2 regions of the Pseudoroseomonas sp. WGS1072 genome follow, and region 2 is predicted to be linked to the other one. Evidence: predicted binding sites of a transcription regulator. Region 2 holds the regulator's gene; the other holds the start of a gene.
What was found. The regulator HrcA, encoded in region 2, represses chaperone genes, less so after heat shock. The targets are predictions, from matches to a motif close to GTTNGCACTCNCNNNNNGNGAGTGCNAAC.

Region 1 (14,993 bases), 900 kb from region 2:
TGGCGGCGACGGAGGCGGTCGAGGATTCGGGATGGATGCCCGAGGGTGAGGCGGATCGGAACGCCACCGGCGTGATGATCGGCTCCGGCATCGGCGGCCTGCCCGCCATCGCCGAGAACGCCCTGCTGGTCGGGGCCGGCAAGGCCCGCCGTCTGTCGCCCTTCTTCATTCCCTCGGCGCTGATCAACCTGGCCTCCGGCCATGTCTCGATCAAATACGGCTTCAAGGGACCGAACCACGCCGTGGTCACGGCCTGCGCCACCGGCGTGCACGCGCTGGGCGACGCGGCACGGCTGATCGCGTTGGGCGATGCCGATGTCATGGTCGCCGGCGGCACCGAGGCGGCGATCAGCGATATCGGCATGGCCGGCTTCTGCGCCGCCCGTGCCCTCTCGACCGGCTACAACGACACGCCGCAGGAGGCCTCGCGCCCCTGGGACGAAGGTCGCGACGGCTTCGTCATGGGCGAGGGCGCCGGTATCCTGGTGCTCGAGGAGTACGAGCACGCCAGGAAGCGCGGCGCCAAGATCTACGCCGAGGTCCTGGGCTACGGCATGTCGGGCGATGCCTATCACATCACCGCCCCGGCCGAGGGCCATGAAGGCGCCTTCCGGGCCATGAAGGCGGCGTTGCGCGACGCCGGCGTCACCCCGGAGCAGATCCAGTACGTCAATGCCCACGGCACCTCGACGCCGCTGGGCGACGACCTGGAGCTGGAAGCGGTCGAGCGGCTTTTTGGCGAGGCCGCGCGTGGCCTCGCCATGTCCTCCACCAAGTCGGCGATCGGGCATCTGCTCGGGGCCGCCGGCGCCGTGGAAGGGGTCTTCTCCATCCTCGCCATCCGGGACGGGGTGGCGCCGCCCACCCTCAACCTGCGCAAGCCCTCGCGGGAGAGCGTGATCGACCGGGTGGCGCTGCAGCCGCAGGAGCGGCCGATCGACGTGGCGCTGTCGAACAGCTTCGGCTTCGGCGGCACCAATGCCAGCATCCTGTTCCGCAAGGCGGGCTGAGGCACTTCCGGCCGGGCGGCAGGTTCTTCCCCTCCGCCCGGCCAGCCCCATCTGAGCATCGGGTGGGTGGAGGGCTCGCGGCCCTGGCTCAGCCTCCTTCCCCGCTTGCCGACGAGGAGGGCCGATCTTGCGCAAGTTCTGGATGTTCCTGCTGACCCTATTTCTTCTCCTGGTCGTGGCCGGCGCCGGAACGGCCTGGTGGGGCTGGCGCAGCTGGTCGGCGCCAGGCCCGTTGGCGCAGGCGACGCCGGTGGTGGTCGAGCGCGGCGGCGGTGTCCAGACCATCGGCGCGACCCTGGCCGAGCGAGGGGTGATCCGTGATCCGCGCCTCTTCGCCGCGGCCGTCTGGCTGACGCGGGAGGAGGGGCCGCTGCGGGCCGGCGAGTTCCTCTTTCCCGCCCAGGGTTCCCTGCGCGACGTGCTGGCCGTGCTCCGCACCGCGCGCCCGGTGCAGCGCCGTCTGACTCTGCCGGAAGGTCTGACCGCCCGGCAGATGGCGGCGATCCTGCAGCAGGCGGAGGGCCTGTATGGCGACCTGCCGACCATCGACGAGGGCGAGCTGTTGCCGGAGACCTATGCCTATAGCTGGGGCGACAACCGCGCCGGCGTGGTGCGGCGTGCCGCCGCCGCCATGCGCGAGGCGCTGGACCGGTTGTGGAAGGAGCGGGCCCCGGATCTGCCCCTGGCCAGCCCGCGAGAGGCCCTGGTGCTGGCCTCCATCGTCGAGCGGGAGACCGGGATGCCCGAGGAGCGGGGGCGGGTGGCGGCGGTCTTCATCAATCGCCTCCGCCGCAACATGCCCCTGCAATCGGACCCGACGGTGGCCTATGCCGCGGCCGACGGCGCCGTGCTGGACCGGGCGCTGACCCGGGCCGACCTGGACCGCGAGCATCCGTTCAACACCTACCGCAACCGCGGGCTGCCGCCCGGGCCGATCGCCAGCCCCGGAATCGAGTCGCTGCGCGCGGTGCTGCGGCCCGACAGCACCGACGACCTCTACTTCGTGGCCGACGGCACCGGCGGCCATGCCTTCGCCCGGACCCTCGAGGAGCACAACCGCAACGTCGCCCGGTGGCGCGCCATCGAGCGACGCAGGGCCACGCCCTAGGCCGGCTGTTCAGCCTCGTCCCACCGGCTTGGCGGGCAGGCGGGCGGCGATGGCGGCGCGCAGCGCCATGGGCAGGGCGCCGGCCAGGCGGGCCATGGCATAGGTCGGCCAGGGGAAGGCGATTCGCGCCCGGCCGGCCTCGATGCCCCGCAGGACGCGCCGCGCCGCCGCCTCCGGTGTCAGCAGGAAGGGCATCGGGAAGTCGTTCACCGCCGTCATCGGGGTGCGGATATAGCCCGGGCAGACGGCGTGGATGCGCAGCCCCCGGTGACGCTCGGTCGCGTCATGCGCCTCGGCCCAGCGCTGCACGGCGGCCTTGCTGGCGCAGTAGGCGGCGGCGCCCGGCGTGGCGACGAAAGCGGCGACCGAGGCGATGACCGCCACCCGGCCGCGGATGCCGTCGGCGCCCGGCGGCTGCGCCGCCATCCTGTCCAGGGCGGGCAGGGCGGTGTTCAGCACACCGGTGACGTTCGTCGCGAAGATCGCCCGGGTCTGCCCGGACGGTTCCGCCACCCCGCCGGTGCCGCCGGAGACGCCGGCATTGGCGACCAGCAGGTCCAGCCGATCCATCCCCTCCACCCAGCGGGCCGCCGACCCGGCATCGCGCACATCGAGCGTGGTCTCGCGCACCTGGGCTCCGGCGGCGCGGCAGCGGTTGGCCGCGCCGGCGAGGCGGGCCTCGTCCCGTCCCGTCAGATGCAGCGTCACGCCGGGCCGGGCACAGCCCAGGGCCAGAGCCAGGCCAAGGCCGGAGGAGGCGCCGGTGATGGCGATCGTCGTCCAGTCTCGGCGCGCCATGTCTTGCATCCTGTGCCGGAGGGGAAGAGAAGGCCGGTCATGGCCATTTCGTCGATGACCGGCTTCGCCCGGCAGTCGGGAGCCCTGCCGGACGGTACGGGTTTCGTGTGGGAACTGCGCAGCGTCAACGGGCGCGGGCTGGATCTGCGCCTGCGCCTGCCGCCCGGGCTGGATCCTCTGGAGGCACCGCTGCGCGAGGCCGTGGGGGTGCGCTTCAAGCGGGGCAACATCTCCGCCACGCTGTCCCTGAAGAGGGAGGAGCAGCGGCCCCGCCTGACGCCGGATCCGGCGGCGCTGGAGCAGGCCATCCAGCTCGTCCTGGCGGTGGCCGCGCGCATCCCCGGCTGCCCGCCGCCGCGCGCCGAGGCGGTGCTGGCCCTGCCGGGCGTGCTGCGGGCCGAAGCGGCCGATCCCGCCGCGGGCGAGGAGGAGGCCCGGCGAGCCGTGCTCTCCCGGGCCTTCGCCCTGGCGCTCGACGATCTGGCGGCCGCCCGCCGGGGGGAGGGGGAGAAGCTCGCCGCCATCCTCGCCACCCTGCTCGACGAGATCGCCGCCCTGCGCGAGGTGGCGCTGGGCGAGGCCGCCGCCCAGCCCGCCGCGCACCGGGCCCGGCTGCGGGCGGCGCTGGCCGAGATGCTGGAAGGCGAGCGCCGGGTGCCGGAGGAACGGTTGGCGGCGGAAGTGGCGTTGCTGGCGCAGAAATCCGACGTGCGGGAGGAGCTGGACCGGCTCGGCGCGCATCTGGCCGCAGCCCGCGCCCTGCTCGCGGAACCCGGGCCGGTGGGCCGCAGGCTGGAGTTCCTGACCCAGGAGTTCGGCCGCGAATCGAACACGCTGGGGGCCAAGTCGGCCAGCCTGGGGCTGACCCGCATCGCCCTGGACCTGAAGGCCGCGCTGGAGCGGCTGCGCGAGCAGGCGGCGAACGTCGAATGAACCGGATCTCCCGCCGGGGCCTCTGCCTCGTCCTCGCCGCGCCCTCGGGGGCCGGCAAATCCTCGGTCAGCCGGGCGCTGCTGGAGCGGGAGAAGGATCTCCGCCTCTCCGTCAGCGCCACCACGCGGGCGCCGCGCCCGGGCGAGCAGGAGGGGGTCCATTACTTCTTCCGCAGCATGGCGGAGTTCGAGGCCATGGAGGCATCCGGCGCGCTGCTGGAATCGGCCCGGGTCTTCGGCCGCCGCTACGGCACGCCGCGCGCCCCGGTGGAAGAGGCGCTGGCGGCCGGGCGGGACGTGCTCTTCGACATCGACTGGCAGGGCCACCGCCTGCTGCGCGCGGCTTTGCCGGCGGATGTGGTCAGCCTGTTCCTGCTGCCGCCGAGCCTGGCGGAGCTGGAACGCCGGCTGCACGGGCGGGGTCAGGATTCGCCGGAGGAGATCGCCCGCCGCATGCAGGCGGCGCGGGACGAGATCAGCCACTGGGCGGATTTCGACCATGTGCTCGTGAACAACGACTTCCACGAGACGGTGGCGGAGGCGCGGTCGATCCTGCATGCGGCGCGCTGCGCCCGCGCCCGCCAGCCTTGGCTGCCCGCCTTCATCGATGAACTGCTGAAGCCCTGACGATGGGCGGGCCGGTCATGCTGCTGCATGTCCTGGGGCCGATCTTCGCCCTGATCGGCCTCGGTTATCTCTTCGCCCGGCGGCGCTGGGTGAGCGAGGAAGGGCTGCGCGGCCTCAACGACTTCGCCTTCAAGCTGGCCATGCCGGCCCTGCTCTTCGCCGGCGCCACCTCGCCCCATTCCGGCGGCGGGGTGGTGGCGGTGGCGTTCTTCGCCGGCTGTCTGACGACCTATGGCCTGGCCCTGCTGCTGGGGTGGCGGCTGCTGCGGCTGCGGCTCTCCGAGGCCGGCTCCTTCGCCCTCAACTGCAGCTTCGGCAATACCAACATGATCGGCATCCCGGTCATCCTGGCGGTCTTCGGCCAGAGCGGGCTGGCGCTGCTGCTGGGCATCCTGGCCCTGCATTCGCTGATCCTGTTGCCGCTGGCCACGGTGGTGGCCGAGCTCGCGCACAGCAGCCAGGCCTCGATGACGCGGATCCTGAAGCCGACGCTGCTCGCCGTGCTGCGCAACCCGATCGTGCTGGCGGTGCTGCTCGGTCTGCTGGTCACGCTGGCCGGCATTCCAGTGCCGGCCACCGCGCGCCGCTTCCTCGACCTGGTGGGGCAGGCGGGGCCGCCCGTGGCGCTGTTCACCCTGGGCGCCAGCCTGCTCTCCTTCAATGCCCGGCGCGACTGGCCCGAGGCGCTGATGGGCTGCGGCCTCAAGCTGGCCTTCATGCCGGGGCTGGTCTGGGGTGCCGGGCTGGCGCTCGGGCTGGGGGGGGAGGCGCTGGCCGTGGCGGTGCTCACCGCCGCCATGCCGACCGGCGCCAATGCCTTCTTCCTGGCGCGGCGCTACATGAGCGGTGCCGAGCGCTCCGGCGCCACGGTGTTGATCGCGACGCTGCTCTCCACCGTGACGCTCTCGGCGCTGCTCCTGCTCCTGACGTGAACGGGGAATCGGCCGGTTTTCTTCTCAGTGCAGGTTGAACTGGCCCTCGGCGTACCGAAATTCGGCGGGCCGGGTCAGGGCGCTCGACGCTACCCGCACGGAGTGCAGCGGACCGTGGATCTCCCGCTGCCAGAAGGCCAGGAAGCGGTGGAGCTCCGGGAAGCGGGGCGCATGATCCACCTTCTGCCAGACGAAGCTCTGCAGCAGGCCCGGATGATCGGGCAGGTGGTAGAGGATCTCGGCGGTGGTCAGGCGCCAATCCGGGATTCGGACGAAGCCTTCGATATCCCGCAGCAGCATGGGCGATCGTCTCCGTTCTGGTAGCCGGCCCGGCCTTCGGGCCGTTCTGTTCCCCTTTCGGGCCAGGAGAGCATGCCATGGCGTGACCGGCGGATGACAAGAAAAACCGTCTGGTTTCAATGCTTTGGCACTCTTCGACAAAGAGTGCTGCCGAACACTTGACGACCTCCGAGGAGCGCCCTAGATCGTCAGCACTCTCCGGGAGTGAGTGCTAACAGGCTCGCCGGCCGGAGAGGCAACCGTCGCTGAATGCGCCACAATAGGGCGTCAGGAGAGGGCCAATGAATTTCCGTCCTTTGCATGACCGCGTCGTCGTCCGCCGGCTGACCGCCGAGGAGAAGACCGCGGGGGGCATCATCATCCCCGACACCGCCAAGGAGAAGCCGCAGGAAGGCGAGATCGTCGCCGTCGGCTCCGGCGCGCGCAACGAGAAGGGTGACCTCGTCGCCCTCGACGTGAAGGTCGGCGACCGTGTCCTGTTCGGCAAGTGGTCCGGCACCGAGGTCAAGATCTCCGGCGAGGAGCTCCTGATCATGAAGGAATCCGACCTGATGGGCGTGATCGCGGCCTGAGCCTGCGGACCCCCGTTTCCCACGAACCGATCAGAACAGAGGTAGAGAATCATGGCTGCTAAGGACGTTAAGTTCGGCGCCGGTGCCCGCGAGCGGATGCTGCGCGGCGTCGATATCCTGGCCGATGCCGTCAAGGTGACGCTGGGCCCGAAGGGCCGCAACGTCGTCATCGACAAGTCCTTCGGCGCGCCGCGCATCACCAAGGACGGTGTGACGGTCGCCAAGGAAATCGAGCTGGCCGACAAGTTCGAGAACATGGGCGCGCAGATGGTGCGCGAAGTGGCCTCGAAGCAGAACGACCTGGCCGGTGACGGCACCACCACCGCGACCGTGCTGGCCCAGGCCATCGTCCGCGAGGGCGCCAAGGCCGTGGCCGCCGGCATGAACCCGATGGACCTGAAGCGTGGCGTCGACAAGGCGGTGGCCGTCGTCGTCGAGGAGCTGAAGGCCAAGACCAAGAAGATCACCACCTCCGGTGAGGTCGCCCAGGTCGGCACGCTGTCCGCCAACGGCGAGTCCGAGATCGGCGAGATGATCGCCCAGGCGATGGAGAAGGTCGGCAACGAGGGCGTGATCACGGTCGAGGAGGCCAAGGGCATCCAGACCGAGCTCGACGTCGTCGAGGGCATGCAGTTCGACCGCGGCTATGTCTCCCCGTACTTCATCACGAATGCGGAGAAGATGATCGCCGAGCTCGAGAACCCCTACATCCTGATCCACGAGAAGAAGCTGTCCCAGCTGCAGCCGATGCTGCCGCTGCTGGAGAGCGTCGTGCAGTCCGGCCGTCCGCTGGTGATCGTGGCCGAGGATGTCGAGGGCGAGGCCCTGGCCACCCTGGTCGTCAACAAGCTGCGCGGTGGCCTGAAGATCGCCGCCGTGAAGGCCCCGGGCTTCGGTGACCGCCGCAAGGCGATGCTCGAGGACATCGCGATCCTGACCGGTGGCCAGGTGATCTCCGAGGATCTCGGCATCAAGCTCGAGACCGTCACGCTCGACATGCTGGGTCAGGCCAAGACCATCCGCATCGAGAAGGAGAACACCACGATCGTCGATGGCGCCGGCGCCAAGGACGACATCCTGGGCCGCGTGGAGCAGATCAAGGCGCAGATCGAGGAGACCACCTCGGACTACGACCGCGAGAAGCTGCAGGAGCGCCTGGCGAAGCTGGCCGGTGGCGTCGCCGTCATCCGTGTCGGTGGCTCCACCGAGGTCGAGGTGAAGGAGCGCAAGGACCGCGTCGACGACGCGCTGCACGCGACCCGCGCCGCGGTCGAGGAAGGCATCGTGCCGGGTGGTGGCGTGGCCCTGCTGCGCGCCGCCGGCAAGCTCGCCGACCTGAAGGGCGACAACAACGACCAGCATGTCGGCATCGAGATCGTTCGCCGCGCCATCCAGGTGCCGCTGAAGCAGATCGCCGAGAATGCCGGCAAGGACGGCGCCGTGATCGCCGGTGAGGTCCTGCGCGACGGCACCTACGAGTACGGCTATGACGCCCAGCTCGACGAGTACAAGAACCTCGTCGACGCCGGCATCATCGACCCGACCAAGGTCGTCCGCACCGCCCTGCAGGACGCGGCCTCCATCGCCGCCCTGCTGATCACCACCGAGGCGATGATCGCCGAGCGTCCGGAGAAGAAGGCTCCGGCCGGCGCTCCGGGCGGCATGGGCGGCATGGGCGGCGACATGGACTTCTGATCCTCCGGGATCGAGGTCCGGCCCCCGGGCTGGAACAGCAGGAGGGGCGGCCGCAGGGCCGCCCCTTTTCGCATGCGCGAGGGCTAACGCGTTCGTTACGAAACGGCGCCGGTTTGCGTTGACAGGGCGGTGCCGATCTGCCCCACTTCTTCTCGCCAACCGCTGCCGATCGCCTTGCCGTGCCTCCGGAGACCCGGTCGCCTTCAAGCCGTGAAACCGGATGGGCCACAGGCAAGGGCGCTCATGCCCTGCCGCCGCATTTGAGAGGAGTGCGTCGCCATGGCGACCGGCACCGTGAAGTGGTTCAACGCGACCAAGGGCTTTGGATTCATCGTCCCGCAGGATGGCGGCAAGGATGTCTTCGTGCACATCACCGCCGTCCAGAAGGCGGGCCTGCAGGGCCTGAACGAGAATCAGAAGGTCAGCTACGACGTGGCCATGGAGCGCGGCAAGGCCGCCGCGATCAACCTGAAGCCGCTCTGAGGCCCCGGCGGAGGCGGCCGACCAGGCCGCGTCCGGCTTGCATGCCCGCTCTCCCTTCCGGGAGGCGGGTTTTTTCGTCCGTCAGGCGGTTTCCCAGCCGATGGCGCGCCGCAGGAAGGCATTGCCCAGGGCGGAGAAGGCGGCGACCTCGCCATTGTCCTTGCCATAGCCATGTCCGCCGGCCGCCGGCTCGTAGAACAGCGCCTCGTAGCCCAGAGACTGGAGCCTGGCCGCCATCTTCCGCGCGTGGCCGGGATGAACGCGATCGTCCCGCCGGCTGGTGGCGATCAGGATCGCCGGATAGGGCCGCCCCGCCACGGCGGCCTGATAGGCCGAGAAGTGGCGGATGAAGGCCCAGTCCTCGGGCCTGTCGGGGTCGCCATACTCGTCCTTCCAGCTCGCCCCCGCCAGCAACCGCGTGTAGCGGCGCATGTCGATCAGCGGGATGGTGCAGAACAGCGCGCCGAAGCGTTCCGGGTAGCGGGTCAGCATATTGGCGATCAGCAGGCCGCCATTCGAGCCGCCCTCCGCCGCGATCCGCCCGGGCCGCGTCACGCCGCGCCGCACCAGGTCGGCGGCGACGGCGGCGAAGTCGTCGTGCGAGAGGATCTTGCCCTGGCGCCGCCCCGCCTCGTGCCAGGCGGTGCCGAACTCGCCGCCGCCCCGGATATTGGCGATGACCGCCGTGCCGCCCTTGGCCAGCCAGAGCAGGCCGGAGGTGCTGCTGTAGGCGGGCAGCAGCGGGATCTGGAAGCCGCCATAGCCGGTCATGTGGACCGGCGCATCGCCGCTCCCCCCGCCTTCCTGGTGGCGGGGACCGATCTGCACATAGGGAATGCGCTCGCCATCGGTCGAGACGGCCTCGTGGCGCGAGACGGCCAGGCCGCTGGCGTCGAAGGCGGGCGAGGATCGCCGCAGCACCGCCGGCGCCGTCAGGCGGATGTCCGTCAGCAGCATCTCGGGCGGCGTGAGCGGGTCCTGCGCCATGACCAGCAGCGTGCCGTCGGATTCGTCCTCACGCTCGTCGAGCGGGCGGAGGCCGACCACGCCGATATCCGGCAGGCCAGTGACGGGCGCCGAGGTCCAGCCCTCCTCGCCGGGCGTGAGGAGGGTGAAGACGGGGCGCAGCTCGTCGAGCACGGAGAGCACCAGCCGGCCGGCGCACCAGAAGAAGCCCTGCAGGGCCCGGCGCGGCGCCGGCGTGAACAGCGTGCGGAAGCGGGCCTCGCCCGCCAGCACCTCCGCCAGCCGCGCGCCCAGTACGGTGTCCGGGGCGTGGGTGACGCCACCCACCGTCCAGGGCTTGCGCGGCTGGGCGGCGAGCCAGCCGCGCTGCCAGGACAGGCGCAGGTCGGTCGGCAGGTCGATGCGGCGGGAGCGGCCCTCGCGGTCGCCGAGATGGATCGCCTGGTCGAAGAAGCCGAGCTGCTCCTGGAAGACCAGGATCTCCCGCCCGTCCTCGCGCTCCACCCCGCCCCAGGCGCCCATGGACTCCACGCCGGTCTCGAACAGGATGCGGGCCTCGCCCGGCGTCTCGCCCCGGCGCAGCAGGCGGATGCTGCGCGGATAGCCGGAGCGGGTGGAGCTGGCCGCGTCGAGCGCCAGGGAGACCAGCAGCGTGTCGCGGTCCAGCCAGTCGGCACCACCCTTGGCTTCCGGCAGGGCGAAGCCGCCTGCCGGGAAGGCGCGGGTGGCGAGATCGTATTCGCGCAGCACCACGGCGTCGCCGCCGCCGCGCGAGAGGCGCAGCAGGGCGCGGTCATGCGTCCCCGGCAGGGTGCCGGCGCCGCGCCAGACCCAGTCCTCGCCCTCGGCGGCGGCCAGGGCGTCGAGGTCGAGCAGCACCTCCCAGTCCGGCCGCTCCTGGCGGAAGCTGTCGAGCGTGGTGCGGCGCCACAGGCCGCGCGGCTGCGCCGCATCCTGCCAGAAGTTGTAGAGATGCGCGCCGCGGCGGGTCACGAAGGGCAGCCGGTCCGGCCGGTCCAGCGCCGCCTTCACCGCGTCGCGGTCGGCGGCGTAGCGGGCATCGGCGAGGCGGGCGAGGGTGGCCGCGTTCTGCGCCTCCACCCAGGAGAGGGCGCGCTCCCCCTCGATCTCCTCCAGCCACAGAAAGGGGTCGTCCTCGGTCATGCGGCGGCTCCGTGCCGGAGGGAGAGACTCGGGAGGGAAAGTGGCTCAGACGATCTGGTAGCGGGCCTTGGCCGCCCGCTCGATGGCGCCGGCGATCAGGCGGTCGATATCCAGGCCGATGCGGAAGTCCTGCAGGAAGCGCAACTCCTCCTGGGTGGCGTCGCCATCCGCCGCCGCCACCTCGCAGGCCAGCAGATAGGCGGTCTCCCGCAGGCGGGGCGGCAGCGTGTCCCGGATCAGGGCGCAGGCGCGGTCCAGGCCGTCGTTCTGCCGCAGCAGGGTCAGGCAGGACTCCGTCACCGTCTCGATCTCCTCGGGGAGGAATCCGTCGAAGACCGGCAGTTCCCGCACCAGCCGCGCCATCATGCCCAGCTCGGCATCGGACATCTGCTGGTCGGAGGCGGACATCAGCACCATGGCGCAGACCAGGGCCTCCTGCGCATTGAAGCGGATCTTGGTGTGCGGCATCGGTCTCTTCCTTGTTCGGCGAAGGCCTAACGCAGGGCGGGCGCCGCTTCAATCGCCCCGGCGGGCGGGCCGCCGAGGAAGGCGGCGGTCTGCCGGACCGCCTCGGCGAGGCCCAGGCGCTGCGGGGTCACGCCGTCCGGCAGGCCGGCGAGCAGGCGTGAGGGGGTGCGGGGATCGAGCAGCACGAAGACGCCCCGGTCGTCGGCGCGGCGGATCAGCCGGCCGAAGGCCTGCCGCAGCCGGTGCCGGGCGATGGCATCGTCATAGGCGGATGGCCGGCCGCCCGAGAGATGGATCCGCCGCTCCCGGTGGAGGATGGAGGGGCGCGGCCAGGGCACGCGGTCGAACACCAGCAGGCGCAGCGCGCGGCCCGGCACGTCCACCCCGTCGCGCAGCGCGTCGGTGCCGAGCAGGCAGGAATCCTCCTCGGCGCGGAAGATGTCGACCAGGGTCGCGCTGTCCATGGCGTCCACATGCTGGGCGTAGAGCGGGATGCCGGCCTCGGCCAGGGCGGGGGCGAGGCGGGCGTGCACCTCGCGCAGCCGGCGGATGGCGGTGAACAGGCCGAGCGCGCCCCCGCCGGCGGCCAGGAAGAGCTGCTGCATCGCCGCCGCCACCTGGGCGGGGCTGTCCCGGCTGAGATCCTCGACGATGAAGGCCCGCGTATTGGCGGCATAGTCGAAGGGCGAGGGCAGGGCGGCGCGGATGGCCGGGTTCGGCAGGTGCTGCACCCCGGTGCGCGCCTCGGCCTCGCGCCAGGCGGCCTCGGGGTCGTGGCGGGCGGCGTCGCGCAGCGTGGCGGAGGCGATCAGCACGCCATGGGCCGGAGCCGCCACCTGGGTGGCGAAGGGCACGGTGGGGTCCAGCCAGTGGCGGTGCAGGCCGGCATCGATGTCGCGCCCCTCGCGCCGGGACAGCGCCAGCCAGTCCACGAAGGTCGGCCGCTGACCGGGCTCGGCGGGGGCCTCGCGCAACTGGCGCAGCATGGCGGTCCAGGCGGTGAGCGGCATCAGGGCGCGCCGCTCGACGCTGCGGATGGCGGTCTCCAGGCGGATGCGGTCGCCGGTCTCCAGCTCCTGGTCCGGGTCCTCCAGGATCCCGGCGAGCAGCTTCGCCAGGTACTTCAGCGGGTCGCGCAGCGCCTCGAGCGCCGTCTCCAGCGCGGCGGCGGCGCCGGGGAGGTCCGCGTGCAGGGGATGGAGGTCGCATTCGGCGTCATAGAGCGGATCGGCCTCGGCACTGCGCGCCAGGACCTGGGCGCGGGCGGCGCGCAGGAAGGCCTCGCCGGGCGCGGCCCCGTCCTCGGCCTCGTCCCAGCGGTCCCACCAGCCGGCGCCGGGCAGGGCGCGCGCGGCATGTTCCACCAGGTCGAGCGGCGGCAGCAAAGCGGGGTGCTGGGCCAGCATCTCCTCCAGCCGGCGGCGCAGGCCGCGCGCCCGGCTCCGCCCGCCTTCCTGGCCCAGCAGCCAGCGGCGCAACTCGGCCATCTCGGCGCCGCAGAGGGCGGCGGAGAAGGCCCCGTCGGCGGCATCGAAGAGATGGTGCCCCTCGTCGAAGACATAGCGCAGCGCCGGCCCGTCCTCGCCGCCGCCCAGCGCCGCCTGGACCATCACCAGGGCGTGGTTGGCCACGACCAGGTGCGCCCCGGCGGCGCGGCGGATCGAGTGCTCGACATAACACCGCTTCCAGTGCGGGCAGGCGGAATGGATGCACTCGCCGCGGCGGTCGGCCAGGAGCGAGATGCTGCCGGGCGGAAACAGCTCGACCAGCCAGCCGGGAAAGTCGCCGCCCAGCAGGTCGCCGTCCCGCGTGGCCAGGGCCCAGCGCGCCACCAGGGCGAGGGCGGTGAGGCGGCCCGGCATGGCGCCGCTCACCGCCTCGTCGTAGTTCAGCAGGCAGAGGTAGTTCTCGCGCCCCTTGCGGATCACCACCTTGCGGCGCCGCTCCTCGGGTTCCGGATAGAGGCGGGCCAGCTCCTGGTCGAGCTGGCGCTGCAGGTTGCGGGTATAGGTAGCGATCCAGACCGGAGCGCCGTTCCGCTCGGCCCAGAGGCTGGCCGGCGCCACATAGCCCAGCGTCTTGCCGGTGCCGGTTCCCGCCTCGGCCAGCACCAGGCGGGGCTCGCCGGCCAGCTCCCGCGGGGTGAAGGCAAGGCTGGCGGCGGAGGCGAAGTCCGCCTGGGAGGGGCGCTGCTCGGCACCTTCGCCGAGGATCTCGGCCAGGCGGGCGCGCGCCTCGGCCGGCGCCACCGGATGGCTGGCGGGCGGCGGCGGCGGGCCGGCATCCTCCCATTCGGCGAGCTGGCGCCAGACCTTCAGGGCATCGGCCGAGGGGCGGGCGGCGGGCTGGCCCAGCGCCGCCAGCACGGAGTCCGCCCAGGGCCAGTCATTCGCCTGCCGCAGCCGCGCCGCCAGCATCGCCGCGTCGCGGTTCAGCGGCGCGTGGCGCGCGCGGGCCAGGCGGCGCAGCAGCTCGGCGGCGATCTCCGGCAGCAGCGCGGCGGCGGCTTCCGCATCCCCGGGCGCCGGCAGGTCGAGGGCGAGGGCCAGGCCGCGCGGCGTGGGCGGCGCCGGTTGGGCCGGCAGGCAGAAGGCGAAAAGCTCCAGCAGGTCGCAGGCGCCGGGCAGGCCGGACAGGCCGAGCCGCCGTGCCGTGGCCGGGGCATGGACCAGGATGGGCGGGCCGAACTCGCGCAGCAGCTCCGGCAACTCGGCCGGGCGCGGGGTGAACAATTCGCCATCAGGGGTGAGCAGCGCGGCGCTGCCGGGCGCCGGGGCGACCAGGGCCGGGCCGCTCGGCAGCACCAGGCGGGGGGGCAGGGCGTCGTTCCGGCCCTTGGTGGCAGTCACCGGGGGAGAGTAGGGGCAAAGCACGAACGAAGCCAGCCGCCAGCGGGGTTTTTCCAATCGTGATGGCCGCGCGGGGTGGCTTTGGCCGCCCTGCCGACTGGGCGCGTTGACCGCGGCACGCGGCGCTGGCATGGGGCGGGAATGACCGCCGATCCATCGCTCCGCACCGTCAAGGCCTGGCCCTTCGAGGAAGCCGCCAAGGTCGCCGATCGCCTCGCCGCGTCCGGCAAGAAAACGGCGCTGTTCGAGACCGGCTACGGCCCTTCCGGCCTGCCGCATATCGGCACCTTCGGCGAGGTGGCGCGCACTTCCTGGGTGCGCAATGCCTTCACCCGCCTGACCGGCCTGCCGTCCCGCCTGCTGGCCTTCTCGGACGACATGGACGGGCTGCGCAAGGTGCCGGACAACGTGCCGAACGGCGATGTGCTGCGGCAGCATCTCGGCAAGTCGCTGACCGCCATCCCCGACCCCTTCGGCACGCATGAGAGCTTCGGGCACCACAACAACGCCCGGCTGCGCGCCTTCCTGGACGCCTTCGGCTTCGAGTACGAGTTCGCCTCGGCCACCGACTACTACCGCTCGGGCCGCTTCGACGCGGCGCTGCTGCGGATGCTGGAGGCGCATGAGGAGGTGCGGCAGGTGATCCTGCCGACGCTGGGGCCGGACCGCCGCGCCACCTATTCGCCCTTCCTGCCGGTGCATCCGCGGACGGGGGTGGTGATGCAGGTGCCGGTGGAGGAGACACGGCCCCAGGACGGGACCATCGTCTGGCGTGACCCGGAGAGCGGCGAGCGCTTCGAGACGCCGGTGACCGGCGGCCATGTGAAGGCGCAGTGGAAGGCCGACTGGGCGATGCGCTGGTTCGCCCTCGGCGTCGATTACGAGATGTCGGGCAAGGACCTGATCGACAGCGTCCGCCTCTCCTCGGCGATCTGCCGGGTGCTGGGGGCCGAGCCGCCGGTCAGCATGACCTACGAGCTGTTCCTCGACGCCAATGGCCAGAAGATCAGCAAGTCCAAGGGCAACGGGCTGACGATCGAGGAATGGCTGCGCTACGCCCCCCCCGAGAGCCTGGCCTACTTCATGTAC
Region 2 (14,993 bases):
GCCGAGATCCGCCGCGCCACCAAGTCCGACGTGCCGATCGACAGCGTCATCGGCCGCGAGGCCTTCAGCCTCGAGCGCATCCTGCAGCACGCGCCGGACTTCCTGACCTCGGACGAGCACGAGCACAACGACGAGGTGATGAGCGTCTCCTTCGAGACCGACAAGGCGATCGACCCCGAGAAGTTCAACGCCTGGATCGGCCAGCTCCTGCAGGTGAAGGGGCAGGATCTGCTGCGCACCAAGGGCGTGCTGGCCTACCAGGGCGAGGACCGCCGCTTCGCCTTCCAGGCCGTGCACATGATCGCCGATGGCGACTTCATCGGCCCCTGGAAGGAGGGCGAGCCGCGCCACTCCAAGATCGTCTTCATCGGCCGCAACCTGAACCGCCCCCAGCTGCGTCGCGGCTTCGAGGGCTGCGCCGTGGAGGCGGCATGAGCGACGCGGCGCAGGCGGGCCTCGCCGAGGCCGATTTCCTGCTGCGCGAGCGCGGCACCTCCGCCGAGTTCGGCGCCTGGATCGTCGCCGTCGCCTTCGGGCGGGAGGGGAGCAGCGCCGCCTTCGCGCTCGGCGACGGCACGCTGCGCCTGGCCGACGCGGCGGAGGCCGCGGCCGGCTGGCGGCGGATCGAGGCGCATGACGGGGCCTGCCTCGACCTGGTGCCGGACGTGGCCGGCGGCTTCCTCTCGGGCGGCGACGACGGCCGGCTCATCACCGTGGCGGGCGACGGCACGGTCACGGAACTGGCCGATTTCGGCGCCATGAAATGGGTGGAGCATCTCGCCAGCCACCCCTCCGGCCTGCGCGCCGCCTCGGTCGGCAAGCAGGTGCACCTGCTGGACGGGGCGGGGGCGCGGCTCAAGACGCTGGCGCATCCCTCCACCGTCGGCGGCGTCGCCTTCGATGCCAAGGGCAAGCGCATCGCCGCCGGGCACTACAACGGCGCCAGCCTCTGGTTCGTAAACAGCAAGGAGGACAAGCCGCGCGTCCTGCCCTGGAAGGGCAGTCACCAGCGCGTCGCCTTCAGCCCGGACGGCACGCATGTCGTGACGACGATGCAGGAGAACGCCCTGCATGGCTGGCGCCTGACCGACCAGCAGGACATGCGGATGTCCGGCTACCCCTCCAAGATCAAGTCCTTCTCCTTCACCGCCAAGGGCCGCTGGCTGGCGACCGCCGGGGCGGATTGCATCGTGCTCTGGCCCTTCTTCGCCGGCGGGCCGATGGGCAAGCCGCCGCTCGAACTCGCGGGCGGCGACGGCGTGCTCTGCACCCAGGTCGCCTGCCACCCGCAGCACGAGGTGGTGGCGGCGGGCTTCCAGGACGGGCTGGTGCTGATGGCCGAGATCGGCTCGGGCAAGATCGTCCCGGTCGCGGCACCCGGGCGCGGACCGGTCTCGGCGCTCGCCTGGAACGCCACCGGCACGCATCTGGGCTTCGGCACCGAGACCGGCTTCGCCGGGCTGGTCGATCTGTCGAAGCGGTAGGGGGCGCGATCGGGGCGCCGCCCTCAGAGGCCCACCAGCCGCAGCATCTCCCCGAACAGCGCCTCCCGCCGCGCCGCGAAGGCCGTGTCGCGCTCGCGCGTCAGGGCCAGCAGCGCCGCCGTATCGATGCCCCTGGCGGCGAGGCGCTCCGGCGGGGTGAAGCCGATCCAGTCGGCGATGCAGCCGGCGTTCGCCTCGGGGTGGAACTGCAACCCCAGGGCCCGGCGATGGCGGAAGGCCTGGATGGTGCCCTCGGAGCGCGCCATCACCTCGGCCTCGGGTGGCAGGGTGACATGGTCGCCGTGCCAGCGGATCCAGGGGCCGCGCCAGAGCGGCCCGCTGCAGTCCCGCGTCTCCATCCAGCCCTCGTGGAAGGTGCCGCTGGGTGCGACCGTGCCGCCGATGGCGGCGGCGATCATCTGGGCCCCGAAGCACAGGCCGATGACCGGCCGCTCCGCCGCGATCCAGGCCGCCAGCAGCGCGCGCTGCCGGGCGATCCAGTCCTCTGTCTCATAGGCCGCGCGCGGCGAGCCCAGGCTGACGATCAGATCGGCCCCGGGCAGCGGGCCCTCCGCCACCTCCGACCCCGGCCGCACCTCCAGCCGGGCGCCCCGCCGCCGCAGCCAGTCACCGAAATGGCCGATCGGCGCCAGGGGTGAATTCTCCAGGACCAGCACGCGCATCGCTTCACCTCACCCCCGCGGGATACCGGCGAAGCCCGCCCCGCGACAAGGCCCGCCCGGCGTCAGGGACAGGACCCGGAGGGGGTCTAAGCAGGCCGGAGCCTGTCGCCACCAGCCCCACCAGCGCGCTGATCCATGGGCCGCGCCACCTGCCGGACACGCTGCCCCGCCCGGCTCCCTCGACCGTCCCCGCCGTCATCGTCATGGAGATGACCAGCAACCACGCCCTCGCCGTGCCCCTGATGGCGACCTCGCCGCTGGCCTTCCTGGTCTCCGCCAGGTCTGCCGCCGGCCGCTCTATGGCACCATGGCGCTGCGCTTCCGGGACGGCCGGGGGAAGCGGGCCGCGGCCGCCCCGGCGCATCCCTCAGCGCATCGCGGGGCAGCCATTGTGCGCCGCGCGGAAGCGGGCGGACTGCTCGTAGGTCGGCCGCCGGGACCGCATGATGCCGCCCAGCGGGCGATGCGCCTCCAGCCCGTTCCAGGGGCTGAAGGCCATGCCATCGTCGATCTCGCGGCTCAGCGCCGCATCCCAGCCGGGCTGCGGGGACGCGGTGATGCGCGCCACCGCGACATAGGGGCTCTCCTCCTCCGGCCAGGCCACCGAGGCATCCTCCACCGGCATGGTCTCGGGATTGGTCATCAGTTGCACGCGCACCTCCCAGGCGCCGCCATGCGCGCTCAGATGCGCCCGCACCTGGTCGCGCAGGGCATCAGGGTGGCCGGAGGTGGGGACCTTGCTGCCGGCGAGCGCCAGCAGCTCCGGCGCCACCGGCGCGACCGAAAGCTTGGCGACATACGCGCCGTGACGCAGCGGCACCTGCGTCCAGAAGGTCTCTCCCAGGATCGAGGTGCCGGGGTGGCCGCCCAGGCTCTTGAGGAGGGCGCTTTCCCCGCCCACAGCCTCGACCACCTTCTCCGCCCCGCGCAGCACCGCCGAGGCCACCTTCTTGAGGCCCTGCGGCTGATCCGTGGTGCGCGCCAGCAGGCTGAGGCTGCCGGCGAAGGCCTTCGGATCGGCGGCGGCGAAGGCCGGCGCGTTGGCCATGACGAAATCCTGGTTGCGGCCGGATTCGGCGCCCGGCAGGCGGGCGCCCGGCACGTCCAGCACCTTGAGCGCGAGGCCGCGCGGCACGGTGATGCTGTCGTCCAGCAGGTCGCCCGGATTGGTGGAGAAGCGCATCACCACCGCGTAACGCCCGGGCGTGGCGAAGAGGCCCTGCGCCAGCTCGGCCGGCAGGCCCTCCGACACCGTCATCTCCCCCTTGACCAGGCCGTGGCTCTTGGCGTGCACGCCGCGCAGGGCATGGCCTTCATCGGCCAGCGTGGTCTCACCGATGGTTCTGAGCGCCGCCGCCAGACGCGACACGGTCTCGGCCTCGTCCTCGGCGGGTCGCTCCAGGGCGGAATCGTAACGGACAGGGGTCATGCGCGGCTCCACGGGGGCCCCAGGGGAGGGGGCCCCCTGAAGAGCATCCAGGAGGGAACGCCCATGGCCCGTGCGCTGTTGCGGCGCCGGCCGCCTCAGCCGATGCGGATCAGCCGCGCCAGCGCCGCCACATGCTCGGGCGGCGTGGGCGGCACGATGCCGTGGCCCAGGTTGAAGACGAAGGGCCTTCCCCGCATCGCCGCCAGGATCGCGCGCGCCTCCGCCTCCAGCGCCGCCCCGCCGGCGACCAGCGCCTGGGGGTCGAGATTGCCCTGCAGCGTGACCTGCGCGGGCACCTGCGCCGCCGCCCAGCGCGGGTCCATCCCGGTGTCCATCGCCACGGCCTCCGCCCCCACCCGCTGGGCGTATTCCACCAGCAGCGGCCCGGCCAGGCGCGGGAAGCCGATCAGCGGGATGTCCGGCCGCACCTTGCGGATGCCGCGCACGATCGCGGCCGCCGGCTCGATCGACCAGCGGCGGAACTGCGCCGGCGGCAGCAGGCCCGCCCAGCTGTCGAACAGCATCAGCGCCTCCGCACCGGCCTCAGCCTGGGCCAGGAGGTAATCCACGGTTGAATCGACGAGGATACGGATCAATTTTCCGAACAGGAGCGGGTCGCCATAGGCCATCCGCCTGGCCTGGGCGAACTCACCGCCACCCCGCCCTTCCACCATGTAGCAGGCCACGGTGAAGGGGCTTCCGGCGAAGCCGATCAGGGCGGCGCGCGGCGCTTCCTGAGCCAGCCCGGCCCGCACCCGCGCCACCGTCTCCAGGATGGGCGCGATCCGCGCCCGCGCGCCCTCGGGGTCCAGCGCCGCGATCGCCGCCGCGTCGCGCAGCGGCTCGAGCAGCGGGCCTTCCCCTTCGGCATAGCGCAGCCCCTGCCCCATGGCCCAGGGCAGCATCAGGATGTCGCTGAACAGGATCGCCCCGTCCATGCCGTAGCGGCGCAGCGGCTGCAGCGTCACTTCCGCGGCCAGTTCCGGCGTCGTGCACAGGCGGATGAAGTCGCCCGCCTGGGCCCGCAGCTGCCGGTACTCCGGCAGGTAGCGCCCGGCCTGGCGCATCAGCCAGAAGGGCGGAGGCCAGATCGCCTCCCCGGCAAGGGCGCGCAGCAGTGGCTTCGATGCGTGTTCCATGGCGCCCCTTTCTCTGAAAAAGAGTCTTTAAGAAAGATGGGGGGTCTGTAGGGCCTGTGGATAAGGGGGACACAATATCGCCGGTGTCTGTCCACAAGCTTCTCCACAGGCCCGACTCGAGCGGAAACCCAGCTTAAAGGCCGGTTTTCGGGCTTTTCCACAGAGTCCTGCGGACAGATGTGCCCAGTTGCCCCCAACTCCCTGAAAATGCGGATTTCATCCCCGATTCACCCAGGGGCCTTCCGCTGCCGCTCGGTTTTCCCCAATGTCCACAGCAATCCCCGCTATTCTCCCCTGACCGATCCCCCGACAAACCTCCCCGGCAAGACCACAGCCTGAACCACGGAAACGCCCGCCCCGCATGATCAACCTGCATCTCGTCTCCGACAGCACCGGCGAGACCCTGAATTCCATCGCCCGCGCCACCCTGTCGCGCTTCGCCGACCCGCATGTGGTGCATCACCGCTGGTCCCTGGTGCGTTCGCATCTGCAGCTCGAGCAGGTGCTGGAGGGGATCAAGGCCGAGCCCGGGCCGGTGATGTTCACCCTGGTGGACCGCTCGCTGCGGCATGCGCTGGAGGAGGTGTGCCAGCAGCTCCGCATCCCCTGCCTCTCGGTGCTGGACCCGGTGATGGACCTGCTGCAGGCGCAGATCGGCCAGCAGGCGCGGGAGAAGCGCGCCGCGCAATACGTGCTGGACGCCGACTATTTCCGCCGCATCGACGCCATGCATTACGTGCTGGCGCATGATGATGGCCAGGGCGTGGCCGGCATCGCCGAGGCCGATTGCGTGCTGGTGGGCGTCTCCCGCTCCAGCAAGACGCCGACCTGCTTCTACCTCGCCAATCGCGGCATCAAGGCGGCGAATGTGCCGATCGTGCCCGGCGCGCCGCTGCCGGACCAGCTGCTCGACCCGCCCTGCCCGGTGATCGGGCTGACCATCGACACGACGGCGCTGATCGACATCCGCCGGCACCGGCTGAAGCTGATCGGCAGCGGCGGCGTGCGGCAGGACACCAACGACTATGTGGACTTCGAGGCGGTGAAGGCCGAGATCCAGGCGGCGCGCCGGCTCTGCACCACGCATGGCTGGCCGGTCATCGACGTGACGCGCCGCTCCATCGAGGAGACGGCGGCGACCGTGCTGCAGCTCATGGAGGCGTGGCACACCCGCCGCAACCAGGCGCCGCCCCCGAAGCCGGCGGATATCGGCGCGTGATCCGCCTGCTGCTGGCCTCCTCCTCCGCCACCCGCGCGGCGTTGCTGCGCGGGGCCGGTCTGGCCTTCGAGGCGCACCCCGCCCGGGTGGACGAGGCGGCGCTGAAGGAGGCCGCGCGGGCCGAGGGCATCCCGCCGGCGGAGGCCGCGCTCCTGCTGGCCGAGGCCAAGGCCGGGCGCATCGCCCGGCGCGAGCCGGAGGCGCTGGTGCTGGGCGCGGACCAGCTCCTGGTCTGCGGCGACGACTGGTACGACAAGCCGGCGGACATGGCCGCGGCGCGCGCCCAGCTCCTGGCGCTGCGGGGCCGGACCCATGTGCTGCACACGGCGCTGGTGGCCTGGCGGCACGGCCGGCGCGTCTGGCAGCATGTGGCGGCGCCGCGGCTCGCCATGCGCCCCTTCACCGAGGCCTTCCTCGACCGCTACTTGGCGCTGGAGGGCGAGGCGGTGCTGCATTCGGTGGGCGCCTACCGGCTGGAGGGGCCGGGCATCCAACTCTTCGACAGGGTCGAGGGCGAGCACAGCGCCATCCTCGGCCTGCCGCTGCTGCCCCTGCTGGGCTTCCTGCGGCAGCACGGCGCGCTGCCTGAATGAGGCGCCCCGGCGGCCCCTGGACGCCGGCCGGGTGGCCGGGTTAACGGCCGGGCCTGTGGAAGGGGAGGATCTCTGGCTCTGGCTGAGCCGACGGGCATGGCCGCTCTGGCTGGAGCGCGGCATCGACTGGCGCGCGCGTGCCTTCCACGAGAGCCTCACCCTGGACGACCATGCCTGCACGGCCACCTTCCGCCGCCTGCGGGTGGCGGCGCGCCAAGTCTACAGCTTCGCCCTGGCGCGGCGGCATGGCCTGCCACGTGCGGACGAGGCCGTGGAACTCGGCCTCGACTTCCTGCGCCGCACCGCCGCCCATCCGGACGGCGGCTATGCCTGGCGCTTCGCGCTGGATGGCCGCGTCATCGATAGCCGGCGCGACCTCTACGACCACGCCTTCGTGCTGTTGGCGCTGGCAGCCGCCAGCCGCGTGGCGCCGCCGGAGCCGCTCCGGCGCGAGGCGCTGGCGCTGGACGACTTCATCGAGCAGCGGCTGGCGCATGCCTCGGGCGGCTATCTGGAATCCCTCCCTCCCGCCCTGCCCCGGCGGCAGAATCCGCACATGCATCTGCTGGAGGCGCGCCTCGCCGCCGCCGAGGCCTTCGGCGAGGTCCGCTTCCTGCGCGGCGCGGAGGCGCTGCTGAACCTCTTCCTGGCCCGCTTCCTGCCGGATGGCTGCCTGGCGGAGTTCTACGACGACGACCTCCGCCCGCTGGAATCGCCGCACCGCGCGGAGCCGGGGCACCACAGCGAATGGCTCTGGCTGCTCGACTGGCAGGCACGGCTGTCCGGCCGGCCCGCTCCCGCCGGCGCGGTCGCGGCGCTGCGCCGCTTCCTGGCCGCGCATGGCCGCGACCCGGCCACCGGCGCCCTGCGCGACGCGGTCTGGAGCGATGGGCGGGTGATCGCCGGCGGCGCCCGCCTCTGGCCGCAGACCGAGCGGCTGAAATCCGCCGCGCTGGGCGGCGACCCGGCCGAGCAGGCGGAGGCACGGCGCGTGCTCGCCACCTATCTGCGGCCCGACGGGCTCTGGCATGAACGCCGGCTGGCGGAAGGCGGCATGAGTCCGGAGCCCGCCCCGGCCAGCAGCCTCTACCATCTGAGCTGCGGCATCGCCTTCATCGCGCAACCCGACGGCGACGCGCGGCCTTGAGAGCAGAAGCGCAGGCGGGAGCGCGGTGGTCATGAAGGTCATCATCTGCGGCGCCGGGCAGGTCGGCACCACCATCGCCCGGCATCTGGCGATGGAGGGCAATGACGTCACCGTCATCGATGCCTCGGCCGAGGCGGCGCGGCGGGCGGACGAGAGCTATGACGTGCGGGGGATGGTGGGCTTCGCCTCGCATCCCGAGGCGCTGCGCCGCGCCGGGGCGCGGGAGGCCGACCTGCTGATCGCCGTCACCCGCTCGGACGAGGTGAACATGGTGGCCTGCCAGGTCGCTCATGCACTGTTCCATGTGAAACGTCGCATCGCCCGGCTGCGCCATCATGGCTATCTGGAGCCGATCTGGCGCGAGGCCAGGCCGCCGCCGGTCGATGTGGTGATCTCGCCGGAGGTGGAGGTGGCGCGCGGCGTCGCCCGCCGCCTGCGCACGCCGGGCGCCTTCGACATGGTGCCGCTCGCCGACGGGAAGGTGCAGCTGCTCGGCATCCATTGCGACGATGCCAGCTGCGGCATCGCCGGCGCCCGGCTGGGCCAGCTGCGGCAGGCGGCGGAGGGCCGGGGCTATGTCGTCGTCGCCCTGGTCCGGGAGGGCCGGGCCTTCGTGCCGGGCCCCGAGGATCAGGTGGCCTGCGGCGACGATGTCTATGTCATCGCCCAGCCCGAGCATGTCGACAGCGTGATGGCGGTGTTCGGCCACCGGGAGCAGGCGGCGCGCCGGGTCGTCATTGTCGGCGGCGGCAATGTCGGCCTGCATCTGGCGCGGATGCTGAAGCGCGACGCGCTGGTCTCGCTCAAGGTGATCGAGCACGGGGCGGAACGCGCCGCCCACATCGCCGAGACGCTCGGCAGCGGGACCGTGGTGCTGCAGGGCGATGCGCTGGACCGCGAACTGCTCGAGGAGGCCAATATCGCCGAGGTCGATACCCTGGTCGCCGTCACCAACGACGACGAGACGAACATCTTCGTGTCCGTCCTGGCCAAGCGGGCCGGCTGCGGCCGGGTGATCACCCTGGTGAACAAGGCCTCCTACGCCCCGGTGGTGGATTCCCTCGGCATCGACGCCGTGGTGAGCCCGAGCAGCATCACCATCTCCTCCATCCTGCGCCATGTGCGGCGCGGCGCCGTGGCGCAGATCTACCAGCTGCGCGGCGATTTCGGCGAGGTGATCGAGGCGCGCGCGCTGGCCGGCTCGCGTCTCGTCTCGGCGCCGCTGGGGGAGGTGGGCGTGCCCGCGGGCATGCTGATCGGCGCCGTGGTGCGGGACGGCAGGGCCTTCATCCCGGACGCGGCCACCACCGTGGCGCCCGGCGACGACATCATCGCCGTCATGGCCTATACGGCGCGCGAGGCGGCGGAGGCGCTGATCGCCCTGCCGGGCAGCGCCCCGGGCCAGGGCGCGTGAGCGACGCCACGACGCGTCCGCCGCCCGGTGGCGCCCGATCCGGCCCGGTGGCGACCCCTGCGGCGGGTGGCCACTGGGCGCCGCCTCCGCTGCGCCCGGTGCTGCAGCTCATCGCGCGCATGCTGCTGGTGCTGGGCGGCTTCATGCTGCTGCCGGCCCTGCTCGACCTGTCGCAGGGCCATCCCGACTGGCGGCCCTTCGCCGCCTCGGCCCTCGGCACCGCGCTGGCCGGCGGGCTGCTGCAACGCCTGACCCGCTGCGAGCTGCAGGCCGGGCTGAACCTGCGCCAGGCCTTCGTGCTGACGCCGCTGAGCTGGCTCGCCATCTGCGCCTTCGCCGCCGTGCCCTTCCTGCTGTCGCAGCATCCGGGCCTTGGCGGCAACCTGACAAACGCGGTCTTCGAATCCGTCTCCGGCCTGACCACCACAGGCTCCACGGCGGTCAGCAGGCTGGACGAGGCGCCACCGGGCATCTTGCTCTGGCGCGCCCTGCTGCAATGGCTGGGTGGCATCGGCATCATCGCCACCGCGCTGGCCATCCTGCCGACCCTCGGCGTCGGCGGCATGCAGCTCTTCCGCACCGAAAGCTCCGACCGCTCGGAGAAGGTCATGCCGCGCGTGCGGCAGATCGCATTGGCCATCGTCCTGACCTATCTGGCGCTGACCGTGCTCTGCGGCCTCGCCTACGCGCTGGCCGGGATGGACGCGCTGGACGCCGCCGCGCATGCGCTCACCACCATCTCGACCGCCGGCTTCTCCACCTCCGACCAGTCGCTCGCCCGCTGGGACAATCCCGCGGTGCACTGGATCGCCATCGCCGGCATGCTGGCCGGCGCGCTGCCCTTCGTCCTCTATGTCCGCCTCGTGCGGCGGGACTGGGCCATCCTGCGCGACAGCCAGGTGCGCGCGCTGCTCGGGCTGGTCGCAACGGTCACCGCCGGGCTGACGCTCTGGCTGGTGCTGCGCGGCACCTACGGGGTCTGGGAAGCGCTGCAGCACGCGGCCCTCGCCACGGTCTCCATCGTCACCACCACCGGCTTCGCCTCGGCCGATTACACGCAATGGGGCGGCGGGGTGGTAGGGCTGGTGTTCGGCCTGATGTTCGTCGGCGGCTGCACCGGCTCCACCACCGGCGGCATGAAGATCTTCCGCCTGCAGGTGATGGCGGTGATGCTGCGCGGCCAGTTCCTGCGCCTGCTCTATCCCCGCGGCGTCTTTCCCCGCCTCTATGACGGCAAGCCGCTGCCGGATGACGTGATCGGCTCGGTGGTGGTGTTCTTCACCCTCTACTTCATCTGCTACGGCGTGCTGACCATCCTGCTGATGGCGATGGAGCTGGATTTCCTGACCAGCGCCAGCGCGGCCGTCAGCATGCTCTCCAATGTCGGCGCGGGGCTTGGTCCGGTGATCGGGCCGGCCGGGCATTTCGGCAACCTGCCGGACGGCGCCAAGTGGCTGCTCTGCTTCGCCATGCTGCTGGGCCGGCTCGAGCTCTTCACCGTGCTGATCCTGTTCATGCCGCGCTTCTGGCGCGGCTGAGGCTCATTCGCCGAGCATCACCGTGCCGCCCCAGGACAGGCCGATCAGCAGCAGGGCCAGCAGCGCCGTGGCCGCCGCCGGGTGGCGCGAGGCGCGGTCGAGCAGCAGGCCGGCGACACCGGCGCCCAGGCCGAACAGCAGCAGCGCGGCCAGGAAGCCGTTCATCACCGGGTTGTTCATCCCTTCCGCTCCCGGCGCGGCGCGGCCGGGCCGGTGCCCGAATCGCTGTAGCGCGACAGCGGCGCGGCGCGGTTCTGTTCCATCCTCGGGGCGGTCCGGGTCTCCTGCGGCGCGGCGCCGGCCGCCTCGCCGGAGCGTGTGGCGGCGGGGACGGCGGCGAGCCAGCCGAGCAGGGCCAGGGGCCAGATCCGGGAACCGGTCATATCCGTCATGATGCCCTCCTGCGCTTGTCCGCGCCCTGCGGCACTCCGAATTACAGGGAGGATGCAACGGCTTCGTGGCCATGATGTGTCGGCGCATGACAGGATGGCGCCGCGTCGGCGCCACGGGGCTTCACGCCTGCTTGAGAGGGAGGCAAAAAGAGCTGTCCCGATGAAGGATACGAGGAACTTGGCCAGGGGATCCGCTTCGTCGTTCTTCTCGTCCGGCCGCAAGGCCGCCGGCGCGGCGGGACTCGACAGCCGCGGCGCGGCGATCCTGCGCCAGATCGTCGAGCTCTATGTGGAGACGGGAGAGCCGGTGGGCTCGCGCACCCTCTCGCGCCGGCTGCCGCTGACCCTCTCGCCGGCGACCATCCGCAACGCCATGGCGGATCTGGAGGAGGCCGGGCTGCTCTTCGCGCCGCACACCTCCGCCGGCCGCCTGCCCACCGAGCGTGGCTTGCGCCTCTTCGTGGACGGCCTGCTGGAATTCGGCGACCTTTCGGAGGAGGACCGCGACGCCATCGCCGCGCGCTGCGCCGCTTCGGGCCGCAGCATGGAGGAGACGCTGTCCGAGGCCGGGCAGATGCTCTCGGGCCTCGCCGGCGCCGCCGGGCTGGTGGTGGCGCCCAAGACCGAGGCGGTGGTCAAGCATATCGAGTTCGTCGCCCTCTCGCCCGGGCGGGCTCTGGTGGTGCTGGTGAACGCGCATGGCCAGGTGGAGAACCGCGTCATCGAGGTGCCGCCCGGTCTGCCCCCCAGCGCCTTCAGCGAGGCCAGCAACTTCATCAATGCCCGCCTCTCCGGCCGCACGCTGGAGGAGACGCGCGCCACGGTGGCGGACGAGATCCAGGCCAACCGCACGGCGCTCGACGCGCTGACGCAGCAGATGATCGAGTCCGGGCTGGCCACCTGGGCCGGCGGCGGCGGCGGCTCGCTGATCCTGCGGGGCCAGGCGAAGCTGCTGGAGAACCTCGACCAGATCGCCCGCGTGCAGGAGATCCAGGCGCTGTTCGAGCGGCTGGAGGCGCAGGAGACCATGCTGCGCCTGCTCGAGCTGGCGCAGCGCGGCGAGGGCGTGCAGATCTTCATCGGCGCCGAATCGGGGCTGTTCAGCAGCGCCGGGCTGTCGATGGTCGTGGCGCCCTTCCGCGACGGCAAGGAGCAGATCGTCGGCGCCATCGGCGTCATCGGCCCGACGCGGATCAACTACCGCCGGGTGATCCCGGTGGTGGACTATACCGCGCGGGTGATCGGGCAGCTGCTGGGCTGACCGCCCCGACTCAGAGTGCTCCGGCCGGCGCCAGAGGGGTGCCGTCCACCAGCCGGCTGTAGCGATAGGGCGTGGGATCGACGATCGGCGCGTCCCCGGCCACCAGGTCCGCCGCCAGCCGCCCCGCCGCCGGGCCGATGCCGAAGCCGTGGCCGCTGAAGCCGGTGGCCAGGAAGAAGCCGCGCAGCCCGTCCACCGCCGAGATCACCGGCACCGCGTCGGGGGTCGAATCGATGGTGCCGCCCCAGGCCTCGGCGCAGTCCAGCTCGCCGAGGCTCGGCAGGTCGGCCTTCAGCGAGGCCAGCGCCTGCTCCACCAGCGTCATGTCCGGCGCCGGATCGAGCACGCGGGTCTTCTCGAAGGGCGTCACCTCGTTCATCGACCAGCGGGCGCCGGCGAGGAGGGCCTGGAAGAAGGGCCGGCCCAGCGTCAGCTTCAGCTTGGCCCGCCGCTGCACGAAGGTGGGCCAGAACTGCCGGCCATAGCGCAGGCTGTCCGGCGTGATGTGCACCGTGCCGCGCCCCCGGAAGGCGACGGTGTAGCCGCCATCCTCCCGCCGCCGCATGCAGTGCCCCGGCGTGCCGAGCGCCCCGGCCAGCAGCATCTCGCCCGTGGTGGTGCGGAAGGCGGTGCCGTTCACCATCAGCTGCGGCAGGGCGATGCCGTGGCGGCGGCAGAACAGGGTGGACCAGGCGCCGCCGGCCAGCAGCACGGCGCTCGTGCGGATGGTGCCCTTCTCCGTCACCACCCCGCTCACCGCCCCGCCCTGGGTCTCGAGGCCCCGCGCCGCGCAGTTCTGGAACAGCCGCACGCCGAGCCGCCGCGCCCCGGCGGCCAGCGCCGGTGCCGCCATGGAGGGCTCGGCGCGGCCGTCGCTCGGCGTCTCCATGCCACCGACCCAGCCCGCCTGGCTGTCCGGCAGGCGCTCCTTCACCTCCGCCGCGCTCAGCATGTGGCTGTGCACCTGCATCTCGCGCGCCATGTTCGCCCAGCGCTCCCAGGAGGCGAGTTCGGCCGGGTCCTTCGTCACCCACATGACGCCGCGGCGGCGGAAGCCGAGATCGGCGTTGATCTCCTCGTGCAGGCGGCCCCAGATGGCGAGGCTCTCGCGCGCCAGCGGGATCTCGTGGCGGTCGCGGCCCTGCTGGCGGCACCAGCCCCAGTTCCGGCTCGACTGCTCGCCGCCGACATGGCCCTTCTCGATCAGCGCCACCGAATGCCCCTTCTGCGCCAGGGCGTAGGCGGCGGAGACACCGATGATGCCGCCGCCGATGACGACGACATCGGCCTGCGCGGGCAGGCGTTCATCGCCGGCGATGCGATCAACGGGAGGCGACATGGACGGGCTCCTGGAGGCTGGTCGTGGTGGAAGGTCGGTGGGCGGCGCGGCGCGTGGTCGTCAGGACCAGTACCAGTCGCGGATGTTCCAGCAGTTGGAGGAGGTGTTGATGTTCGGCCGGAAGCCGTTCAGCCCTTCCTTCGTGCCCTCGACCAGGGCCTGCTGGAAGATCGGCAGGATCGCCAGCTCCTCGCGGATGATCCGCTGGATGCGGCCGTAGATCGCCTTGCGCCGGTCCTGGTCGAACTCCGTCGCGCCCTCTGCCAGCAGGCGGTCCACCTCGGCGTTCTGGAACTGGATGTTGTTCTGCCCGCGCCCGCCCTTGGCGCCGATCGCCTTGCTGCTGAAGCGCGGCGTCACATCCGGATCGCCGCCCAGCTGGTAGTTCACGGCGACCATCACCGAGCTGAACTTCGACTGCTGCCAGAACTCGCCCCAGATGACGGCGGCGGGCATGTTCTGGATCTTCATCGAGGCGCCGACCGCCTGCCAGTCCTGCATCAGCAACTGCTGCGCCTGCTCGCGGATCGGATTGCCGGTGGTGGTGGAATTGGCGATCTCCAGCCGCTGCCCGCCCTTCTCGCGGATGCCGCGCGCGCCCCGCTTCCAGCCGGCGGCGTCGAGCAGCGCGTTGGCCTTGCCGGGATTGTACTCGTGCTTCGGCAGGTCCTTCTCGATCGCCCAGGATTGGTTGGGCAGGAAGGACTCCGTGGGCGTCGGCAGGCCGTAGTACAGCGCCTCGATCAGCGCCTGCTTGTTCATGCCGAGGTAGAGCGCCTCGCGCACCGCCTTGTCCGCCCAGGGGCCGGATTCGAGATTGGGCGCGATGCTCTCGACCGAGGCCGTCGGATTGACGTGGACCTTCCGCCCGCGCAGCCCCTTCGCCTCATCGGCGAAGTTCGGGCTGATGCCGGCGATGCCGGTATAGTCCACCTGGCCGGTGCGGAACTGCGTGTACAGCACCGTCAGGTCGGGGATGTACTTGAAGACCGCCCGCTCGAGATGCGGGCCGCTGCCGTGATAGGCCGGGTTGGCCAGCAGCGTGACGTTGTCGCCCGCCGCGCGGCTGCCCCAGCGGAACGGGCCGGTGCCGACCGGGGCGTGGTTGAAGGGCGAGAGGTTGGGATCCGCGACTCCGGCCAGAAGGTGCTTCGGCACCATGAAGGTCAGCGAGAGAATGGAGAGATAGGGCGCGTAGGCCGTCTCCATCCGCCACTGGATGCGGTCCGGCGCCTCCACGCGGATGTCCTTGACCAGGCTGTGGCCGACGCGATTGCGGACGCGGAAATCGGGGTTGTTGATCAGCTCCAGCGTGAACTTCACGTCCTCGGCGGTGAAGGGCGTGCCGTCATGCC

Region 1: groES (co-chaperone GroES) is a predicted target of HrcA. The motif match lies at 5,895-5,923, and genes of this name have one in related genera.

The regions. Positions count from the first base shown of each region.
Region 1 covers NZ_JBMPSU010000001.1:528,630-543,622, reverse strand. The annotation lists gene fabF (beta-ketoacyl-ACP synthase II) at 1-1,010, shown strand, start outside; gene mltG (endolytic transglycosylase MltG) at 1,138-2,118, shown strand; gene ACF3NH_RS02630 (SDR family NAD(P)-dependent oxidoreductase) at 2,128-2,916, opposite strand; gene ACF3NH_RS02625 (YicC/YloC family endoribonuclease) at 2,956-3,849, shown strand; gene gmk (guanylate kinase) at 3,846-4,475, shown strand; gene ACF3NH_RS02615 (AEC family transporter) at 4,478-5,407, shown strand; gene ACF3NH_RS02610 (usg protein) at 5,432-5,707, opposite strand; gene groES (co-chaperone GroES) at 5,989-6,279, shown strand; gene groL (chaperonin GroEL) at 6,331-7,974, shown strand; gene ACF3NH_RS02595 (cold-shock protein) at 8,254-8,457, shown strand; gene ACF3NH_RS02590 (prolyl oligopeptidase family serine peptidase) at 8,539-10,587, opposite strand; gene ACF3NH_RS02585 (tellurite resistance TerB family protein) at 10,633-11,055, opposite strand; gene ACF3NH_RS02580 (ATP-dependent DNA helicase) at 11,082-13,904, opposite strand; gene ACF3NH_RS02575 (lysine--tRNA ligase) at 14,046-14,993, shown strand, end outside.
Region 2 covers NZ_JBMPSU010000001.1:1,427,801-1,442,793, forward strand. The annotation lists gene ACF3NH_RS06800 (CobW family GTP-binding protein) at 1-435, shown strand, start outside; gene ACF3NH_RS06805 (WD40 repeat domain-containing protein) at 432-1,484, shown strand; gene ACF3NH_RS06810 (type 1 glutamine amidotransferase) at 1,508-2,167, opposite strand; gene ACF3NH_RS06815 (catalase family protein) at 2,535-3,596, opposite strand; gene hemE (uroporphyrinogen decarboxylase) at 3,692-4,735, opposite strand; gene ACF3NH_RS06825 (pyruvate, water dikinase regulatory protein) at 5,097-5,954, shown strand; gene ACF3NH_RS06830 (Maf family protein) at 5,954-6,547, shown strand; gene ACF3NH_RS06835 (AGE family epimerase/isomerase) at 6,579-7,694, shown strand; gene trkA (Trk system potassium transporter TrkA) at 7,726-9,108, shown strand; gene ACF3NH_RS06845 (TrkH family potassium uptake protein) at 9,105-10,646, shown strand; gene ACF3NH_RS06850 (hypothetical protein) at 10,650-10,826, opposite strand; gene ACF3NH_RS06855 (hypothetical protein) at 10,823-11,038, opposite strand; gene hrcA (heat-inducible transcriptional repressor HrcA) at 11,199-12,299, shown strand; gene ACF3NH_RS06865 (NAD(P)/FAD-dependent oxidoreductase) at 12,310-13,638, opposite strand; gene ACF3NH_RS06870 (peptide ABC transporter substrate-binding protein) at 13,699-14,993, opposite strand, start outside.